DNA from 3 places in the Rhizobium sp. P1_C7 genome. Region 1 is predicted to be linked to each of the others. Evidence: predicted binding sites of a transcription regulator. Region 1 holds the regulator's gene; each other region holds the start of a gene.
What was found. Region 1 encodes PhoB, which activates phosphate uptake and scavenging genes when phosphate is short. Its sites were predicted from a motif close to TGTCATNNANCTGTCAT; they were not measured.

Region 1 (7,206 bases):
TGAATGTCGAGAGCGGTGCAAGCCGTGCCGTCATCACGGCGGTTGTTCTCGTCCTGGCCGTTGCCGGCGGTTTCTATGCGCTTCGCAAGGTCGCGCCCCGCTTTCGGGCCCGCAATAGCGTGGAGCGCGTCATGCTCTGGGGTCTCGTGCTGGCATCCTCGATCGCAATCCTGACAACCATCGGCATCGTTCTGTCGATGCTGTCGGAGGCGGCGCACTTCTTCGCCGCGGTTCCAGCCGCCGACTTCTTCTTCGGCACCGTCTGGGATCCGCGCTTTGCCGGCGCAGGTAGCTCCTCTTTCGGTCAATTCGGCCTGATTCCTCTGCTTCTCGGCACGCTCTACATCGGCTTCGTGGCCATGTTGGTCGCCGTTCCGGTCGGCCTGTTCGCGGCGATCTACATGGCGGAGTATGCCGCCCCGAAGGTTCGCTCGGTTGCCAAGCCGCTTCTTGAGGTGCTGGCCGGGATCCCGACCATCGTTTACGGCTTCTTCGCGCTGATCACCGTCGGTCCCTTCCTGCGTGATCTGTCGTCCCAGGTGAATGGTCTTCTGACCGGCGATTATACCAACTTCATTCAGGCGCAGAGCGTTCTGACTGCAGGCATCGTCATGGGCATCATGCTGATCCCGTACGTCTCCTCTCTCTCGGACGACATTATAACAGCCGTGCCCGGCGCGCTCCGCGACGGTTCGCTTGGCCTGGGCGCCACGCGTTCCGAGACAATCAAGAAGGTCGTCCTGCCGGCGGCGCTCCCCGGCATCGTCGGCGCGCTGCTGATGACCGCATCGCGCGCCATCGGCGAGACAATGATCGTCGTGCTCGCTGCCGGTGTCGCAGCGCGTATCCAGATCAACCCGTTCGAGCCGATGACAACGGTGACGGTCAAGATCGTCAACCAGCTGACAGGCGACCTCGAGTTCACTTCACCGCAGACGCTTGTGGCTTTCGCGCTCGGCATCACGCTGTTCTTCATCACGCTTTGCCTCAACATCTACGCGCTCTACATCGTGCGCAAATACCGGGAGCAGTACGAATGACGAATATTGTTTCTCCGGTTCAGGGCGTGGTCGTTTCCAAGGCCCCGGCCCGCCGCGATATTGGCATCAAGCGCCGCTACGCCGCGGAACGCCGGTTCCAGGCCTATGGCATCGCTGCCATTTCCTTCGGCCTGATTTTCCTTGCGATCCTTCTGACCACCATCGTCGGCAAAGGCTACACCGCCTTCCAGCAGACGGCGATCACGCTGCCGATCGAGTTCAGCGAGAAGACGCTCGATCCGAACAACAAGCGCGCCACCGATCCGTCGGTGCTGGTTGCCGCCAACTACCCGGTTCTGATCCGCGACGCGATGATCAAGATGCTGGGTGTCAACGCCGCCAGCCGTCCCGAAGTGCGCGACGCAACGGCAATGATATCCAAGGGCGCTCCGGTCGTGCTGCGCGACATGGTCGTCGCCGACCCGTCGCTCATCGGCAAGACTGTCGACGTCACCCTGCTCGCCGACGCCAACATCGACTCTGCCAACAAGGGCCAGATCGATCTCAAGGTCGACGAGAAGAACCGCAAGGTAAACGACCGGCAGGTTGGCTGGATGAACCAGCTCGCATCCAGCGGCGCCCTGCACAAGGAATTCAACACGGGTCTCTTCGTCAATGGCAACTCCAGCCGTCCTGAGGCCGCCGGCCTCGGCGTCGCGCTCATCGGCTCGCTCTACCTGATGCTGATCGTTCTCGTCCTCGCGCTGCCGATCGGCGTTGCCGCTTCGATCTACCTCGAAGAGTTCGCGCCGAAGAACAAACTCACGGACCTGATCGAGGTCAACATCAACAACCTCGCCGCCGTTCCATCGATAGTCTACGGTCTCCTCGGTCTTGCGGTCTTCATCAACTTCGCAGGCCTGCCGCGTTCGGCATCGCTGGTCGGCGGTCTGGTGTTGACCCTGATGACGCTGCCGACGATCATCATCGCAACCCGCGCAGCGCTTCGGGCCGTACCGCCGTCCATCCGGGCCGCAGCCCTCGGACTCGGTGCCTCGAAGATGCAGATGGTGTTCCACCACGTCCTGCCGCTTGCCATGCCCGGTATCCTGACCGGCACCATCATCGGTCTGGCGCACGCGCTCGGCGAAACCGCGCCGCTGCTCCTCATTGGGATGGTCGCCTTTGTGGCCAATGCTCCGACCACCCCGCTCGACCCTTCCACGGCTCTGCCGGTGCAGGTCTACATGTGGGCCAACGAAGCCGAGCGCGCCTTCACCGAGCGCACTTCAGGCGCCATCATCGTCCTGCTCCTGTTCCTGATCGTCATGAACTTTGGAGCCATCCTCTTGCGTCGTCGCTTTGAGCGCCGCTGGTAAACGGAGTAAACATCATGAACATGTTGACGGAAGCAGCAGTTGAGAAGGCGCTTGATCAGAAGATGAATACCATTCCGTATAAGATGATCGGCCAGGACGTCTCGGTTTACTACGGCGACAAGCGCGCGCTTTTCGACGTCAAGCTGAACATCCGCGAAAACACCGTGACGGCTCTCATCGGCCCGTCCGGCTGCGGCAAGTCCACCTTCCTGCGCAGCCTGAACCGCATGAACGACACGATCGACAATTGCCGCGTCACCGGCAAGATCACACTCGACGGCGACGATATCTACGATCCGGATATCGACGTCGTCGAACTGCGCGCCCGCGTCGGCATGGTGTTCCAGAAGCCAAACCCGTTCCCGAAGACGATCTACGAAAATGTCGCCTACGGCCCGCGCATTCACGGTCTCGCCAAGGCCAAGTCCGACATGGACCAGATCGTCGAACAGAGCCTCCAGCGCGCCGGCCTCTGGAACGAGGTGAAGGACCGCGTGCATGAATCGGGAACCGGCCTGTCCGGTGGCCAGCAGCAGCGTCTGTGCATCGCCCGCGCTATCGCAGTCAGCCCGGAGGTCATTCTGATGGACGAGCCCTGCTCGGCGCTGGACCCGATCGCAACCGCAAAGGTCGAGGAACTCATCCACGAACTGCGCGAGAGCTACACGATCGTCATCGTCACGCACTCGATGCAGCAGGCGGCCCGCGTTTCGCAGCGCACCGCCATGTTCCACCTCGGCAACCTCGTTGAGGAAAACGATACCGACAAGATGTTCACCAACCCGGACGACCCGCGCACCCAGGATTATATCATGGGCCGCTTCGGTTGATCGCCGGCGTCGGAAACCCTCAGGACATTCAAGGATAAGCCCTATGGCATCGACACATATCTACTCCGCCTATGACGACGACCTGAAATTCCTGTCCCGCCGTATTTCGGAAATGGGCGGCCTCGCCGAGCAGATGGTGTCGGACGCCGTCCGCGCGCTGGTCAACGGCGATACGTCGCTTGCACAGAAAGTCATCTCCGACGACGTGATCCTCGATCACGCGGAGCGTGAGATCGGGGACAAGGCGATCATCACTATCGCCCGTCGCCAGCCGATGGCTGCCGACCTTCGCGAGATCATGGGCTCGATCCGTATCGCGGCCGACCTGGAGCGCGTTGGCGATCTTGGAAAGAACACGGCCAAGCGCGTCATTGCCGTTCAGAGCAGCGGCGTTCCGCGCAAGCTTGCCCGTGGCCTCGAACACCTCTCCGAACTGGCGCTCGTCCAGCTCAAGGAAGTGCTCGACGTCTACACCAGCCGCGCCGCCGACAAGGCGAAATCGATCCGCGAGCGCGACGAGGAAATCGACGCGATGTACACCTCGCTCTTCCGCGAGATGCTGACCTACATGATGGAAGATCCGCGCAACATCACCAGCTGCACGCATCTCCTTTTCTGCGCCAAGAACATCGAGCGCATCGGCGACCACGCCACCAACATTGCCGAAACCATCTACTACATGGCGACCGGCGCCCAGCCGGAAGGCGAACGTCCGAAGGACGACACCGCCAACACCGTTGGTGCTGTCACGGAATAACCGTTCCGGAACCGCATCCCCAGGAGACCGAAACGAATGATCCCAAGAGTTGCAGTTGTTGAAGACGAAGAGGCGCTCAGCGTGCTTCTTCGCTATAACCTCGAGGCCGAAGGCTTCGAGGTCGATACCATTCTGCGCGGAGATGAGGCCGAGATCAGGCTTCAGGAGCGAACGCCCGATCTTCTGATCCTCGATTGGATGCTGCCCGGCGTTTCTGGCATCGAGCTTTGCCGGCGGCTGCGTCAGCGGCCGGAAACCGAACGTCTGCCGATTATCATGCTGACGGCCCGCGGCGAGGAGAATGAGCGCGTTCGCGGCCTCTCGACCGGCGCCGACGATTACGTCGTCAAGCCGTTCTCGACACCGGAGCTCGTTGCTCGCGTCAAGGCGATGCTGCGCCGCGCAAAGCCCGAGGTTCTGTCGTCTCTGCTGAAATGCGGCGATATCGAACTCGACCGCGAAACGCACCGTGTCCATCGTAAGAGCCGCGAAGTCCGCCTGGGCCCGACCGAGTTCCGCCTTCTGGAATTCCTGATGGCTTCGCCTGGTCGCGTTTTCTCGCGTTCGCAGCTTCTGGACGGCGTCTGGGGCCATGACATCTACGTGGACGAACGCACCGTCGATGTCCACGTCGGCCGCCTGCGCAAGGCGTTGAACTTCTCCAATATGCAGGATGTCATCCGCACCGTTCGCGGTGCCGGGTACTCCATGGAAGTCTGAGCTGTTTCAGTGCCACAACAAACGAAAAACGGGCCCGCGAAGGCCCGTTTCTGTTTGTTTATCCGGCTTCCGGATCAGGCGACGCGGTTGGCTGCCCTGCGGCGCTCGTTGACCGGTTGGTAGGCCATGCGCTGGTGGTAGGTGCAGTAGGGCGAGGAGTCCGGGGACTCGCAGCCGCAGAAGTGGAAATCGTCCTTCAGTGGATCGCCGACCGGCCACTTGCAGGTGCGCTCGGTCAGTTCCGTCAGGCCGAGGCGCCGCGAGATCGGCAGGACGACATTTGAAGAAGGACGGTAGCTCACCTCCTCGATCGCATCGATTTCGATGTCTTCCTTCAGCAACGTCGCGCCCTGCTGGCGAGTGACGGTGCGGGTGGCGATCCGGGATGCGTAGTTCGGAGCGCGCGGCGCCGATGTGGCGCGCTTGGGTGTTCTCGCGGTTGCCGCAGTGCCGCCAGCCTTGGCGCGGCCCGGCAGGCACAGCCGATGGACCTTGCCGATTACAGCATTGCGGCTGACTCCGCCAAGCTGTGCTGCGATCTGGCTGGCGCTAAGGCCTTCGGCCCAAAGCTTTTTCAGTTTTTCAACGCGCTCGTCTGTCCAGTTCATGCCCCTGTCTCCGCCTTAATTGCGTTGGTGTAGGCAGAATCCTTCACCGCTGCCTCGGACGCATCCGAAGCAACAAACGCTTGCTCGATGTTGGTGACTAGTTCCGCCGCATGCAGTCTAGTAATTGAGTTTTAACCTAGTGTGAGGCCGACTCCGTGACAAGAGTCGGTTGAATCCCGAAGAATCGAATCTCAAGTTTTCCCCAACTTGCTGGGCGTGAGAGTCATTTCTGCAACATTAGCTGTTGATAGGTCAGGGTGACCCGAATGGCAGCTTGACGCATGCAGTAAAAGCTCAGTTTTGTTGACATCGCAGTGCGAAAAGTAAATAGTGCTGCTCGCCGCCGAAAGGCGGCATTTTTAATTTTTCGGACCCGCTTCTTAGCCGGAGTCCGGTTGCTCGTTTGCCAATGACAGGAGATCGCGCCATGGCTGAAGCCGCGCCGCTTTATGATACCTACTCTCGTGCCCCGTTGCGGTTCGAGCGAGGAGAGGGCGTGTGGCTGATTACCGAAACTGGCGAACGATATCTCGATTTCGGTGCGGGCGTCGCCGTGACCTCCGTCGGCCATGGCCACCCGCATGTCGTCGGCGCTCTGAAGGAACAGGCCGACAAGGTCTGGCACCTCTCCAATATCTATGAGATCGCCGGCCAGGAAACGCTGGCCAAGCGTTTGACCAGTGCAACCTTCGCGGAAAAGGTGTTCTTCACAAACTCTGGCGCCGAAGCGCTCGAATGCGCGATCAAGACCGCGCGCCGCTACCAATATTCGAAGGGTCATCCCGAGCGGTTCCATATCATCACCTTCGAAGGCGCGTTCCACGGCCGCACGCTGGCGACGATCGCCGCCGGCGGACAGGAAAAGTATCTCGAAGGCTTCGGTCCCAAGGCGCCTGGCTTCGATCAGGTTCCGTTCGGCGATGTCGAAGCCGTTCGTGCGGCCATCACCAACGAAACGGCGGCTATCCTTATCGAGCCCGTTCAGGGCGAGGGCGGTGTCCGTCCGGCGACCAACGAGTTCATGAGGGCGTTGCGCCAGCTCTGCGACGAGAACGGCCTGCTGCTCGTCCTCGACGAGGTCCAGACCGGCGTCGGCCGCACCGGCAAGCTGTTTGCCCACGAGTGGTCCGGCATTGCGCCTGACATCATGGCGGTTGCCAAGGGTATCGGCGGCGGCTTCCCTCTCGGCGCCTGCCTTGCCACGGCCGAGGCAGCCTCGGGCATGAAGGCCGGCACTCACGGTTCGACTTATGGCGGCAACCCGCTCGCCATGGCTGTCGGAAATGCCGTGCTCGACGTCGTTCTCGAAGACGGCTTCCTCCAGCACGTGAATGACGTTTCCCTCGTTTTCCGCCAGGGTCTGGCGTCGCTCAAGGACCGCTTTCCCGATGTGATCGAGGATGTGCGCGGCGAAGGCCTTCTGCTCGGCGTCAAGGCAGCCGTGCCATCGACGGAGTTGCTGCAGGCGATTCGTGCCGCTCATCTTCTGGCGATCCCGGCGGGCGACAATGTCATCCGCCTGCTCCCGCCTCTCGTCGTCACCGCGGACGAAGCCCGCGAAGGGCTCGTCCGACTTGAGCGCGCCGCCGAGAGCGTGCGCGCTTCCAAGATCAAGAAGACGGCTTGAACGGATTAAGGTGCCCAGCCGGACGGCGGGCTTGATAGGTAAAGACACATGGCTTCCCCCAAACACTTCCTCGATCTCTCTGCAGTCACGGCATCCGACCTCAGAGTCATCATGAACGACGCCATTTCACGCAAGCAGGCATTCAAGGCCGGTCAGGGCGACAAGCCGCTCGCCGGCAAGATGCTGGCGATGATCTTCGAAAAGCCCTCGACCCGCACGCGTGTTTCCTTCGATGTCGGCATGCGTCAGCTCGGCGGCGAGACGCTGTTCCTGTCGGGCACGGAAATGCAGCTCGGACGCGCCGA
Region 2 (7,206 bases), 280 kb from region 1:
TAACGGCCGCGTGGCGCAGGCCCGCGAAAAGAGCGAGACCATCCACATCATGGTGCAGACCGGCTTCGACAGAAGCACCGGCGCACCGGTCGAAGAACAGCAAGAGCTCGATCTGACGCCGATGCCTTACATCGTCGTCATCGTCGATGAGATGGCCGACCTGATGATGGTCGCCGGCAAGGAGATCGAAGGCGCGATCCAGCGGCTGGCGCAGATGGCGCGCGCCGCCGGCATCCACCTGATCATGGCGACGCAGCGCCCTTCGGTCGATGTCATCACCGGCACGATCAAGGCAAACTTCCCCACCCGCATCTCCTTCCAGGTTACCTCAAAGATCGACAGCCGCACCATCCTTGGCGAGCAGGGCGCAGAGCAGCTGCTCGGCCAGGGCGACATGCTGCACATGCAGGGCGGCGGGCGTATCTCCCGCGTCCACGGCCCGTTCGTTTCGGACGCGGAAGTCGAGAAGGTGGTCGCGCATCTGAAGACGCAGGGGCGCCCGGAATATCTCGATACGGTCACGGCTGACGAAGAGGACGACACCGAGGAGGAGGACAGCGCAGTCTTCGACAAGGGCGACATGGCATCGGAAGACGGCAACGAGCTTTACGACAAGGCGGTCAAGGTGGTCCTGCGCGACAAAAAGTGCTCGACCTCCTACATCCAACGCCGGCTCGGCATCGGCTACAACCGCGCTGCCTCACTTGTCGAGCGGATGGAGAAGGAAGGCCTCGTCGGCCCGGCCAACCATGTCGGCAAGCGCGAGATCGTGTCCGGACGAAGCGACGGCGATTGACCTGGACGGCCCCGCCATCCGTGCGACGATATTCGTGGCAAGGCCTCGCCTTCAAGCAACGTCCGTCAGCTGGGCATTGCGCCCAACACGACCACCTGTCACTTCTCCTCCCGGGGAGAAGTGACAAATGACACATTGATTGCGCTCAGCGGCGCATTGAAGCGCGCCCCCGCATACGACCCCTGTCAAGGACTTTTCAAGGTCTGTCGTGTACGGCTCCCACCAGTGGCCCGTTTGTCTTGCCAGCCCAAGGCTCACAAGGCAAATCGACCAGCATTACCGTGCGTTCTGGCAGGCTCTTAGCGCCTTGAAGGCGGCATCAGTGCCAGTCAGCTTTACGACGACAGGAGTGCCTCCCTGGGGCGTGATTGTCACTGCCTTCTTTTTGGCGAGGCCGTAGATAAAGTCAGCGTTGTTGACCCACACGAACGCTCCCCGATAGCCGTCCATCACCTGGCCCTTGGCTTCACCTTTGAACTGCTCGCCGTCGACATCAAACAGAACCGGAAGTTTCTCGCCCGCGGCGACGTTGGCGTCAGCCTTTGTATAGAGCGCCATGTAGCCGCGCAGCTTGCCCGTTGCATCGATGCCCATCTGAATCTGTGTGCCATCTGCATTTGCTTTGGTGATCAGACATCCGGGACCCATGTCATCCTTGATCAGAATATCCCAGCCAGCCTCGGAACCATATTTCGCCTGGGCCATAGCTTCAGGCGCAACAAGCGCGGAACAAAGTAGTGCCACTCCGACTATAATCTCACTTCTCATAGCTATCTCCTTCCGATTTTCAGGGAAATACATGCTAAGCGCGGACGATATCTCAAGATGCACGGCCTTCTATCAGCAAACTGCTTCAACATGCGCCCGCTGGCAAGAGAGAAAACACGCAACTACGGCTTTATAGTGAAAGAAATGCAAGTCCCTCCTGGGAGGCTCTATCGAGCCACCACTCCCTTCTGCGTGGAGTTGACCGCTGCCTCACGAGACCGTCGGCCCCGACAACACCAAGGCGCCCGCGCCGGAGAAATCTCCGCGACGGTATGCACCGGCTGTGGCAGGGCGGTGATGTTGGTGGATTTGGAATGTCAGGTTGTACCGCCTGCCCGATCGCATCAAGAGCTTCCGGAGCTTCCCGGCTGACAGGAGCGTCTCTCGGCCTTTCCCTTCCGGCGTCGACCGGACGGCCTTCGATCCACCTTCGCGCAACCATCAGCGGACGCCGGACTTTCGTCCCGTTTTGTCAGTCGGTTCGCCATCCCCGTTCCCTGTCCAATGACGCCAGCAGAGACGCAAGGTCGGCTGCGGGGATGAATGGGGAAGGATCATTTAAACAACACGTTGAAAATATTGCTAAAATTTCTTCGCGCGCAATAAGATTGCGCACGAAACAGGATAGGCCGCCGGCGACAGGAAGCCCACTTACCTTAGCCGACTTCGGCCAGGAAACCCGTCAGCACCTCGAGCATGCGGCGCTCGCCCTCTTCCAAAGAATCGCTGTTGTCGAGGTCGACGACGTCGTAGTCGCCGCGGACGGTGAGCGGGCCGCGGGCGAGGCGTGCCATGATGTCCTCGTGGGTTTCGCGACCTCGGGCCTCGAGACGTGTCGCAAGCACCTCGGCACGCGCCGTGACGTTGACGACCTTGAGGCGCGGAAACACCGCCTGGAACCTGTGCAGCGCAGACCGGGAGCCGTTGGCGACGACCAGGTTGCCGTGGGCGAGCGAGACCGAAACCTCGGCCGGAATGCCGTATTTCAAACCATGCGCTTCCCACCAGACGGAGAAGCTTCCAGCCTGTTCCATGGATGCGAAGCCCTGGTTCGAGACGGCGAGATGATGCTCGCCGCCGGCATCGCCATCACGGGTGATGACGCGGCGGACGAAGTGTACGTCAGGCCGGCCATGGAAATGCCGGGCGGCAAGCGCCATCAGTGTGTCCTTGCCAGCGCCGCTCGGGCCGACAACGACGACCATGATGCCCCGTTCGGTGCCTGGAACGACATGAGGTTCGTGCGAAGGGATCATGCGACGCGGCGCCCTTCGCGCCAGACGGAGCGGGTAACCGGGACGCCGTGATCGCGGTAGACGCGAACCAGATCGGCGCGCAGGCCCGTCGCAATGCGTCCGCGGTCGTCGAGGCTGACGGTGCGGGCCGGCGTCGAGGTGACCATGGCGATTGCCTTCGGCAGCGAGATGCTCTCGACGTCGTCCGAGAGGATGAAAGGCGCATAGAGCAGGCTGAGCGGCACATAGTCGGACGACAGCACATCCAGCACGCCGCGCTCGGCAAGATCGCGGGCAGCGATGTTGCCGGAATGCGACTTGCCGCGCACGATGTTCGGCGCGCCCATCAGAACGCTCATGCCATGCTCGTGCGATGCCTTGGCGGCATCGAAGCTGGTCGGGAACTCCGCCAGGCGCACACCATTCTCGATCGCCTCGTCGACATGCGCCATCGTTGCGTCGTCGTGGCTTGCGACGGTGATGCCACGTTCGGCGCAGACCTTGGCGATGGCGGTCCGGTGCGGGGTGGAATTGCGTTCGGATTCGCCCAAACGCTTTTCGATGAAACGGGCGAAGACCTCGTCGGAGAGGCCGCGCTTCTTCTGGTAGTAGAAGATGTACTGGTCCATGGTCTGGAACTGGCGCTGGCCTGGCGCATGGTCCATCAGCGAGACGAGACGGACATAGGGATCGTTTTCGAAATCGGCGAAATGCTCCAGAACGTTGTCGGCGGAGACTTCGCAGCGCAGGTGGATCAGGTGCTCGGCGCGCAGGCGGCCTTCCTGCTCGGCCTTCTGGATCGCATCGGCCATCTCGCGCATCTCTCCATGCTCGAAGCCTCCGTCCTCGTCGGCGCCCATACGCAGGCAGTCGAAGACGGTGGTAATTCCGGAGGTGACGATCTGCGCGTCGTGGGCTTGGATCGCCGCCGTCTTGTGCCAGCGAAGGCCAGGGCGCGGCGAATAGTGGCCTTCCAGGTGGTCGGTGTGCAGCTCAACCAGACCCGGGATCAGGTAATCGCCTTCTAAATCCTCGCCGACCGCGGTGTTGCCGGTCGAGATGTCGGCGATCTTGCCGTCGCGGACGAGCACCGATCCTTCCACAATTTCATCCTCGAGAACGATGCGGGCGTTGGAGAAGACTGTTTCTTTGGTCATCGGATCAGGTCTTTCAGCTTTTGGCGTCGGCAAGCGGCCACCAGGAATGAACTTTGAAGGGCGCGCCGCGCGCCTCTTCCACAAATACCGCCAGGCCGGAGATCGACAGCGGTCGGTTGGTGAATGCGTAAAAACGCTCCTCCAGAATGGTCTTCATCACGCCCGCGCGCTCCTCCGGCACCTGGCCGGTCAGCGTCATGTGGAAGCCGAAGTCATCCATCACATAAGGGTAGCCCCAACGCAACAAATTGGCTCTTTGGCTTTCGCTCAGCTTCTCCGGGTTCCGGCGCGCGATGTCGGCATCGGACAGGGTGGCGCGGAACGGTTCGAAGGACTTTACCACCTTGGCTGCGAAATCCTGAAGCGGCGGATGCAGCGAACCGGGCACGAGCGCGAAGAACCGGCCCAGCTGCCCCAAGACGAGCTGCGGAATTTCGAAGACCGGCGTGCGGGCGGCGAAATCCTCGACGACATCAACCAGGTCTTTCTCGGCAACTGAGGCGGCGAGGGCGAAAGGCGCCTTGATCGTCGCATGGAAGGCATAGCGACGCGGATCGGCGGTCAGTTCGAACTGCTCGGCGGCCGGCAGTTCGCGATGGTCGGGAGCCGGATAAGTTTCTCCGGTGAAGGCGTCGCGACCGAGCCAGGCCGCGGCCGTTCCATTCAAAGGATCGTCCTTCGGCGGCGTGAAATAGAGTGCGTAGCGCAAGGCCAATATCCTGGAAATCGTTTGGAATGCGGAAGGCAGTCTTCAGTGATTTGACCGCCCACCGCAAGCTGGCTTCCGGCTAAAAGATTTCCGTGACAGAATGATGATGGTTGGGGGCGATGCCGAGCTTTTTCAGCGCTCCTTCGTTCCCATCAGCCGGTGACGCAGGGCATTCGACGCCATGTCGAACAGGAAGACAACCATCAGGATCAACAGGACCATATAGGCGACGTTTTCCCAGTTGGCGTTTGTCCGCATTGCTTCCCAGAGCTTGAGGCCAATGCCGCCGGCGCCGACCGCGCCGATGATGGTCGCGCCGCGGACGTTCGATTCCCACTGATAGAGCGTCTGGCTGACGAAGACGGGAACAATCTGCGGGATAATGCCGTAGCGATGGTTGAGCACCGTCGAGGCGCCGGTCGACTTGACGCCCTCGCGCGGCTTGTTGTCGACGTTCTCCAGTCCCTCTGAGTAAAGCTTGCCGAGCGTTCCCGTCTCCGTGAGGAAGATCGCGCCGCTGCCGGCGAGCGGGCCGGGACCGAAGGCGCGTGTCAGGAACAGCGCCCAGATCAGCATATCGACCGAGCGCAGGAAATCGAATAGCCGTTTCAGGACCTGATTGACCAGCCGGTTCCGCGTGACGTTGCGGGCGGCAAAGAATGCCAGCGGGAAAGCCACGAGCGCGCCGAGCAACGTGCCGAGGAAGGCCATGACGATCGTCTGGAACAGCTTGGTCCAGACGTCGCCGTGCTGCCAGGCGCTGTTGTTCCAGACGTTGTCGAAGGCAAGCGACAGGTTGGACTGGCCGGGTTTCAGTTCCGGGCCGGAGACGATCAGACTGATCACTTCGCCCACCGGCTTGTCGAAGAAAGGCGACTGGGTGTCGAAGACGAAATTCGCCCAGCCGAGGAAGCGCTTTCGCACCTTGACGCGATCGAAGGAGATGCTGACGTCGCCGGCAAAGCCCAGGTCGGCCAGGACGTTGTCGTCGTAGACGGTCATCCAGCTCGGCACCGGGCCGATGACCTTCGGTGCACCGCTCGACACCTCTACCGGCACACTGATGCCGTGGGCGGTGACCGTTGTTTCCGTCTTGGAAACGGTGACGGTGCGGCCTGCACCTCTGATCGAAACGCTGACGCTGCCATCCGCATTGTTGACGACCCAATCCGGGTGCGGATTGTCGCCGAGCGGCGAGAAGCGCGGATACTTGACCGTGATGCCGTTGTCGTCGATGCGGAATTCCGGCTGCACATCGTAGCTTACCCACTGGCCGAGATAGAGGCCGACGCGTTCCCAATGGGCTTCGGCAAGGAGCTTCGGCAGGTCGAAGAACCATGTCGCGTAAAGCGCATAGACAAGCGTCGCGATCACCGCCATCAGGCCGCCGAAGCGCTGGCGGAAGGAACGTTTGAAATATTCGGGATAGCGCGCTTCGATCTCGTGCATCCGGTTGGCGTCGATCACCGTCATGGCGAACCTCAATGCTGCAAAAGGAAGGCGTGCTCGCCGACGAGGCGGCGGCGCAGCCATGCGGAAAACTGGTCGACGGCAACGATGGTGATGAAGAGCAGGAGCACCAGCGCCACCGTCTTGGCGCCGAAGCCGCGCGAGATGGAGAGTTTCAGCTCCTCGCCAATACCGCCGCCGCCAACCGCACCGATGATGGTGGAGGCACGGACGTTGATCTCGAGACGCAGCAGCGCATAGGACACGAGGTTCGGCATGACCTGCGGCATGGCCGCGAAACGCACACGCTCCGACCAGCTGGCGCCGACCGCCTTCATGCCCTCGTCGGGCTTCATGTCGATGTTCTCGACAACCTCGTAGAACAGTTTGCCGAGTGCGCCGATGGTGTGAAGGCTGACGGCGATGATGGCGGCGACCGGGCCGATCGACAGGATCGCCGAAAACAGGCCGGCAATGACGATCTCGGGGAAGGCGCGCAGGAATTCGGTGACGCGCTTGGCGACAATGCGCAACGGATTGGACGGTGCAAGGTTGCGGGCGACGAGGAAACTCAGCGGTACGGCGAAGATGAAGCCGACGATGGTCGAGACGAGCGCGACATTGATCGTGATTATCATCAGCTCGAAATATTCAGGAATATAGAAGCCGCCCCAGACGGGTACCCGTCCCTGCGCAAAATTGAATTCTTCGCCGGTCCGGTGCGTCGGGGTGTCGATGTCGAACAAGGCGCGCCAGACGTCGTTCCAATCCTTGGGAATGAGCCAGCTCAAGAAGTCGAAGAGATGCGGCAGGCGGTCGAAGAAGTGGCCGGCATTGCTTTCGTCGGCAAAGCGGACCGACGCGACGAAGGCGGCAAACAGGATCACGAGACCAAGGCTGGTATAGAGACGGCGGCGGGCCACCATCCGGCTCCAGGCATTGCCAATTTCACGGGCGCTCTGCTGCGTGGCCGGCGCGTGGGCGTTGGGATCGGCAAAAGTCATGAACGGTGTCCGCATTGTTCGCAGGAAAAAGGGCGGCCGTTGTCGGCCGCCCTCCAGCTATCGGGATTGATCAGCCGCCGATCGCAGC
Region 3 (7,206 bases), on a different contig from region 1:
GACGGTTTCAAGCCCGTGCGCTCGCCGGTGGTCGCAGCCGAGACGTTGCGGGAACGTTTCCGCGCAGGGGAGGGAACGGGCATTCTCTTCGGTCGCGAGCGCTGGGGACTAACGAACGAGGAGGTTGCACTTTCGGACGAGATCGTGACCTTTCCGGTCAATCCTGCTTTTGCATCGCTCAACATCGCGCAGGCGGTGCTGCTGATGTCCTACGAGTGGATGAAATCCGGCATGGAGGATCTCGGCGCCGTGCCTTTTCAGGCGATGGGTCAGACGCAGTCCACGAAGGATCAACTATTCGGTCTGTTCGATCAGCTCGAAGACGCTCTCGATGCGCGCGGATATTTCCATCCCGCCGGGAAAAAACCAAAGATGATCGACAATCTGAGAGCTGTCCTCTCGCGTCGCGCTTTCTCGGAGCAGGAAATCAGCGTGTTGCGCGGCGTTATCTCCTCCCTGGACCGCTTCTCGCGCAAGAGCCCGCGCGGAGGCCGGTTCCCCGCAGACGCCAAGGAACCACAGAACGATGACAGCACTGGCGAATGAGCTGAAACCGGTCCTGGTCTTCGATTCCGGGATTGGCGGTCTAACGGTGTTGCGAGAAGCTCGGGTGCTGATGCCCGAGCGAGGTTTCATCTATGTCGCCGACGATGCCGGCTTTCCCTATGGCGGCTGGGAGGAGCAGGCGCTGAAGGAAAGGGTGATCGAGCTCTTTGCCAAGCTGTTGCAGGACCACGACCCCGAAGTCTGCATCATTGCCTGCAATACAGCCTTCACGCTTGTTGGCGCCGACCTGAGGGCTGCGTTTCCGCAGATGACATTCGTTGGCACTGTGCCGGCGATCAAGCCTGCAGCGGAGCGCACGCGGTCCGGGCTGGTATCGGTTCTGGCAACGCCGGGGACAGTCAGGCGCGCCTATACCCGCGATCTGATCCAGTCGTTTGCACAGCAGTGCCACGTGCGGCTCGTCGGCTCGGAAAACCTCGCCCGGATGGCGGAAGCCTATATTCGTGGTGATACGGTGTCGGACGAGGCGGTGCTTTCGGAAATCGGCCAATGTTTCGTCGAGATGGATGGTCGAAAGACCGATATCGTGGTGCTCGCCTGTACCCATTATCCGTTCATGGCCAATATGTTCAGGCGTCTTGCTCCCTGGCCGGTCGACTGGCTCGATCCGGCGGAGGCGATTGCCCGGCGGGCGCGTAGCCTCGTGCTCCATGTGGCGGATGCCGTTCATGCGGACAATTTCGACTTTGCCGTTTTCACCTCCGGAAACCCTGATTTTCCGACGAAACGGCTGATGCAGGGTTTCGGTCTCAACACCCGATGAAGGGCGTGCAGTCTAACCCGCCGCGGGGAGGCTTTTCCCGCGTAGGTGCTTTGCAGGTGCTTTATTTCGCGGAGCCGATCGCGCAATGTTGCGGACGGGGAATCGCTGGCGAGCTTCGGCCGCCCCAGAGCGACAAAAGGGATGTTCATGCCGTTTCAAAGACTTGTGATGTTAATTTTCTTCCTGCAGCCGATCGCTTTCGGCAGCTGGCTACCGCGCATTCCCGACATTCAGGTGAAACTTGGCCTCGGACCGGCCGATCTTGCAATCGCGCTGCTGGGCATGCCGGTGGGGATCTTAATTACCTTACCCTTCGCCGGCCGCTTCGTATCCCGCGTCGGCGGGCGGGCCACAATCATCTATGGCTTTGTTGCCTTCCTGGCGGTCGTATCCCTGCCAGTCTTCGCCGAGAGCATCGAAATGCTCTTCGTCGCACTGATGATCGTCGGTGTCGCCTTGTCGACGCTGGAGCTTGGCCTCAACGTGGAGGCCGATCGCGCCGAGAAGACGACGGGCCTTGTCATTATGAGTCGCTGCCATGGATTCTGGAGCCTGGGGATCATGGCAGGTAGCCTGATCGGGGCTGGAGCTATGGCGCTTCAGGTGTCCGCGCAATGGTCGATCCCTGTGGTCGCACTCCTTTGTCTGCCGCTCGCGCTTGCGACAAGTGCGCAGTTGCCGGTCGAGGCCAAGGCTATAGCCGCGACGTCGGCCGCCGCACCGGTGGCTCCTTTCAAGCTGCCGAGCCTCGCATTGCTCGGCATATGCGCCTTCACGTTCGGTATCACCATGACGGAGGGTGCAATTGCGGACTGGTCGGCCGTGTACTTGAAGGAGGTTCTGTCGACCGGCGGGGCCGCCACGGGCCTCGGCTATTCCGTGTTTGCTAGCCTTGTGGCCACGGGCCGCTTCGGCGGCGATTATATGAAGGGTCGGTTTGGCGCTGTCGCCATTGCACGCGGCTGCGGCTGTGCCGCGCTGGTCGGCCTGTTGATTGTGCTGTTTGCGCCAACCACGTTGGTGGCGCTGGTCGGCTTCGGTGCGATCGGGATTGGCGTTTCCGTCGGCTTTCCGCTTGCGGTTACCGCGTCTGCAGAGCTGACGGACCGGCCCGCTGCCGCGAGCGTCGCCATCCTGTCGTTCATGGCACTACTAGGCTTCCTGGTCGGGCCGCCGGTGATCGGTTTTGTCGGAGAGTTCTGGGGACTGCGAACCGGCTTGGCGATTTTGCTCGTTCCGCTCACCATCAGCCTCGTGTTCACTAGGATGTTGACGCTGCGAGCAGGCAATTGCGCGGCACCTGTTTTGGCGGATGAGGCCGCCTAACGCGTCGAGGGTTGGCTTTGGGATTGGCTGTGGGTTTCGGTGATGGACACCAGCATCGCCTGGCGAATCTGCTAGAGAGTGATGCTTTCGTAAGGGGAATAGGACTTGCAGGTTGGTATCGATATGGGAATGGCGTCCGGGGGGAACCCGGCTACGCTCGATATCGAGGAGCTTCTGGCGACCCGTCTGTTGGTGCAGGGCAATTCCGGATCGGGCAAATCGCATCTGCTTCGTCGCCTGCTTGAGCAATCTGCCCAGTGGGTCCAGCAGGTTGTCATTGATCCGGAAGGCGACTTCGTCACGCTGAGCGATAAGTTCGGCCATGTCGTGGTCGATGGAGAGCGCACGGAAGCGGAGCTTGCCGGCATCGCCAACCGTATTCGCCAGCACCGAGTTTCCTGCGTTCTGACGCTCGAGGGCCTGGATGTCGAGCAGCAGATGCGCGCGGCGGCGGCCTTCCTCAATGGCATGTTCGATGCCGACCGCGAATATTGGTATCCGGTTCTTGTCGTGGTTGACGAAGCGCAGATGTTTGCGCCCTCGGTCGGCGGTGACGTGTCGGAAGACGCACGCAAGATGTCGCTCGGTGCGATGACCAACCTGATGTGCCGCGGGCGAAAACGCGGGCTGGCAGGTGTGATCGCCACTCAGCGCTTGGCAAAGCTTGCTAAGAACGTTGCGGCTGAAGCCTCGAACTTCCTGATGGGCCGCACGTTTCTCGATATCGATATGGCGCGTGCAGCCGATCTACTCGGCATGGACCGGCGGCAGGCGGAAATGTTCCGCGATCTGAAGCGCGGCAATTTCGTGGCGCTTGGTCCGGCTCTGTCGCGCCGGCCGTTGCCGATCCAGATCGGCACGGTGGAGACGTCGGCACGCTCGTCAAGCCCGAAGCTGATGCCGTTGCCGGATTCGCCCGATGACGTCGAGGACCTGATCTTCACGCCGGATCCCGAAGAATTCCAGCGGCCGACCGTGCGCCGCGCTGCCCCGGCACCGCGGCCGACCACGGATATCCTCGCTGAACTTTCCCGCTCGACGGCGGCGGCTGTACCGCAGCCTGCCGAAGGACGAACGAGCCGGCCCGAGATGACCGCCGAGGATCGCGAGGACCGGCTTGCGAGCGTTCTCAACGAAATTCTCGACGATCCTGGCTCCGGCTTCCGCACGGATGCGGTTCTTTATCAGGACTTCCTTGTCCGCCTGCGCATGCGTCGTTTGCCTGGATCTCCGATGTCGTTGCAGGAGTTTCGGCGCAGGGTCGCCATCTCGCGGTCGGGTGTCGATGCCGCGACCGCGAAGACCGACGCGTGGGCGGCCGCACTGTCGCTTTCGACTGGTGTGACGGATGATCTCCAGGGGGTTTTCTTGATGTTGGCAAAGGCTGCGGTATGCAGTGAGCCATGTCCGTCAGACGCGCGGATCGCACGTGCCTACGGGACGCATTCGGCCCGGCGGGCAAGACGTCTGCTGGGTTACTTCGAGGAACAGGGCACTGTCGTCGTGCATACTGACTTTTCGGGAAAGCGCATCGTTGCTTTTCCCGACATGAACTGCCAAACGACACCTGGCGATGCGAACGCGCCTGACAGCGACGACCTACGTTCTGCCGCTGAGTAGCCCCGTCCAATTCCTTCATTGAAGACCGAAGTGCAATGTTAGTTCGCGCCGTCGATGCCCGCAGCGAGAGAATACGAGAAAGCTGCTTTTTGTCACAAGCGTTTCATCTCGCCGCGAGATAAGGCGTGCGTGCCGTCAGGGGCTGCACGTCTGTAAAAGGAGATGTCAGCCATGCGAAACAGCGTTGCTCGCCACGTGTCACAGGCGCTCGCCGTAGCTTTGCTCGCTACGGTCGCCATTCAGCCCAGCTATGCCGACGATGCCGCCGGAAAGCTTCTTGAACGAGGCGCAAGCGCAGATCTGAGCGCAGCGGGCGGCGCACGTCGCCTGTCTGGCGATGTGACGGAAGCTTATCGCGCAGCGATCGTCGATGGCCGGCCGAAGAATGTGATCCTGCTGATCGGCGATGGCATGGGCGACTCGGAAATCACCATCGCGCGGAACTATGCCGTCGGTGCGGGCCAGTATTTCCCAGGCATTGACGCCTTGCCGGTAACCGGTCAGTACACGCACTACTCGCTCGACAAGGAGACGGGCAAACCGAACTACGTGACAGATTCGGCCGCGTCGGGCACGGCTTGGGCCTCAGGCATAAAGAGCTACAACGGCGCGATCGGTGTCGATATTCACGAGGTGGCTCACGAAACCTTGCTAGAGAAGGCCAAGGCGGCCGGGCTAGGTACCGGCAATGTCTCGACCGCAGAACTCCAGGATGCGACGCCTGCCGTGCAGGTGGCACATGTAACGAATCGGAAGTGCTACGGACCGGTAGCTACCTCCGAGAAATGCGTATCGAACGCACTGGAAAACGGCGGCATCGGTTCGATCTCCGAACAGTTGCTCAATGCACGCGCGGACGTGACACTCGGCGGCGGCGCCAAGAGCTTCGATGAAATCGCCAAGGCCGGCGACTGGAAGGGCAAGACGCTTCGCCAGCAGGCGGAGGAACGTGGCTATATCATTGTATCGACCCTTGACGAGCTGCAGGCCGTGAAGCAGTCAAACGACGGCGCGCCGTTGCTCGGACTTTTCGCAGACGGCAACATGCCCGTGCGCTGGGAGGGGCCGCAAGCCAGCTATCACGGCAACATCGACAATGAGCCGGTCGTCTGCAAGGTGAACGACAAGCGTGCTACAGCGACACCGACGCTGCCGCAGATGACCGCAAAAGCGATTGAGCTTCTGCGCGGCAACGAGAGAGGCTTCTTCCTGCAAGTCGAGGGTGCATCCATAGACAAACAGGATCACGCGGCCAATCCGTGCGGCCAGATTGGCGAAACGGTCGATCTCGACGAGGCGGTGCAGGAGGCGCTGAAGTTCGCCCGGGAGAAAGGCGACACGCTTGTCATCGTTACCGCGGATCACGCTCATTCAAGCCAGATCATCTATCCTGATGCCAAGGCGCCTGGCTTGACCGAAGCGCTGATGACCAAGGACGGCGCAGTGATGGCGGTCAGCTACGGCAACTCCGAGGAGGTGGGTGATCAGGGCCACACCGGCTCCCAGCTTCGCATTGCGGCATATGGTCCGCGCGCTGCCAATGTCACCGGCCTGACGGATCAGACGGACCTGTTCTTTACGATCAGCGACGCGCTGGGCCTGAAGACCGAAACCGTCGGCATGAAGTGAGCCAAGCGGTATTCAAAAATCGAGCGGGACGGGGGCGTTGGCATTGATTGTCATTGACATTCAACGCGCTTCCCCATAAAGACCGCGCCAGCACGGGGCAGCAATGTCCCGTGTTTCATTTGACATGTCCCGTGGATCGTTCCAGTTCGCGTAACCGGAAAATCCTGTCGGGCCTCCTAAAGGGGCCAAAGGAGGGCGTGTTTCCTTCGAGCGATTTGGCAACAAATCGCCGTAACATTCTGAAAGGAAATACGATGAGCAAGCGCGAATCGTCCAAGTACAAAATTGACCGCCGCATGGGCGAGAACATCTGGGGTCGTCCTAAGTCCCCAGTGAACCGCCGCGAATACGGCCCGGGCCAGCACGGTCAGCGCCGCAAGGGTAAGCTTTCGGACTTTGGTGTGCAGCTGCGCGCCAAGCAGAAGCTCAAGGGGTACTACGGTGACCTGCGCGAGAAGCAGTTCCGTGCGATCTTCGCTGAAGCCGACCGCCGCAAGGGCGATACTTCGGAAAACCTCATCGGTCTTCTGGAATCCCGCCTGGACGCGATCGTCTACCGCGCCAAGTTCGTTCCGACTGTTTTTGCTGCCCGCCAGTTCGTAAACCACGGCCACGTGACTGTGAACGGCGTCCGCGTCAACATCGGCTCTTACCGGTGCAAGGCCGGCGACGTCATCGAAGTTCGTCAGAAGTCGAAGCAGCTCGTTTCGGTTCTCGAATCAGTTGGCTTGGCCGAACGTGACGTTCCTGAGTACATCGAAGTCGACCACAACAAGATGGTTGCGACCTTCGCTCGTGTACCGGCTCTCAGCGACGTTCCGTACGCTGTCGTCATGGAACCGCATCTGGTGGTCGAATTCTATTCGCGTTAACGCATAGCCCGAGCATTCGAATTTCGATTGCTGGAAAGGCCTATGCGTCTCCTAAGAGCTACTGCGCCTACGCGTCTTCGACACGTGGCGTAGTAGAGCGCGAGGCGTTTTCGCATACGGAAAAGCCGCCTCTTGGGGCGGCTTTTTCGTTATCTGGAGGAAAACGATGGTGGATTTGCAGGCCGTCCTCGACGGTATTTACACTGAGCTGACACCCCGGATCGGTGAAGGCAAGGTTGCGGACTACATTCCGGAGCTTGCCAAGGTCGATCCCGGCCAGTTCGGTCTTGCCGTTGTCACTGTTGACGGCAAGGTCTACACCGTCGGCGATGCCTCCATTCCGTTCTCGATTCAGAGTATTTCCAAGGTGTTCATGCTGACGTTGGCGCTCGGTAAGGTCGGCGAGGGTCTGTGGAAGCGGGTCGGCCG

Region 2: a site for PhoB is predicted at 4,758-4,774, ahead of AC1D2R_RS00950 (DUF1045 domain-containing protein). Genes of this name have one in related genera too.
Region 3: a site for PhoB is predicted at 4,367-4,383, ahead of phoA (alkaline phosphatase). Genes of this name have one in related genera too.

What each region holds. Positions count from the first base shown of each region.
Region 1 is NZ_JBFUAL010000001.1:466,915-474,120, forward strand. It holds gene pstC (phosphate ABC transporter permease subunit PstC) at 1-1,040, shown strand, start outside; gene pstA (phosphate ABC transporter permease PstA) at 1,037-2,359, shown strand; gene pstB (phosphate ABC transporter ATP-binding protein PstB) at 2,374-3,189, shown strand; gene phoU (phosphate signaling complex protein PhoU) at 3,233-3,946, shown strand; gene phoB (phosphate regulon transcriptional regulator PhoB) at 3,983-4,666, shown strand; gene AC1D2R_RS02365 (GcrA family cell cycle regulator) at 4,741-5,274, opposite strand; gene AC1D2R_RS02370 (acetylornithine transaminase) at 5,702-6,901, shown strand; gene argF (ornithine carbamoyltransferase) at 6,950-7,206, shown strand, end outside.
Region 2 is NZ_JBFUAL010000001.1:185,786-192,991, reverse strand. It holds gene AC1D2R_RS00970 (DNA translocase FtsK) at 1-796, shown strand, start outside; gene AC1D2R_RS00965 (hypothetical protein) at 1,073-1,564, opposite strand; gene phnN (phosphonate metabolism protein/1,5-bisphosphokinase (PRPP-forming) PhnN) at 2,221-2,820, opposite strand; gene AC1D2R_RS00955 (alpha-D-ribose 1-methylphosphonate 5-triphosphate diphosphatase) at 2,817-3,956, opposite strand; gene AC1D2R_RS00950 (DUF1045 domain-containing protein) at 3,970-4,665, opposite strand; gene phnE (phosphonate ABC transporter, permease protein PhnE) at 4,798-6,138, opposite strand; gene phnE (phosphonate ABC transporter, permease protein PhnE) at 6,147-7,118, opposite strand; gene phnD (phosphonate ABC transporter substrate-binding protein) at 7,189-7,206, opposite strand, start outside.
Region 3 is NZ_JBFUAL010000002.1:279,416-286,621, reverse strand. It holds gene AC1D2R_RS04520 (RNA methyltransferase) at 1-546, shown strand, start outside; gene murI (glutamate racemase) at 527-1,330, shown strand; gene AC1D2R_RS04510 (MFS transporter) at 1,478-2,656, shown strand; gene AC1D2R_RS04505 (helicase HerA domain-containing protein) at 2,762-4,276, shown strand; gene phoA (alkaline phosphatase) at 4,448-5,905, shown strand; gene rpsD (30S ribosomal protein S4) at 6,160-6,777, shown strand; gene AC1D2R_RS04490 (glutaminase) at 6,944-7,206, shown strand, end outside.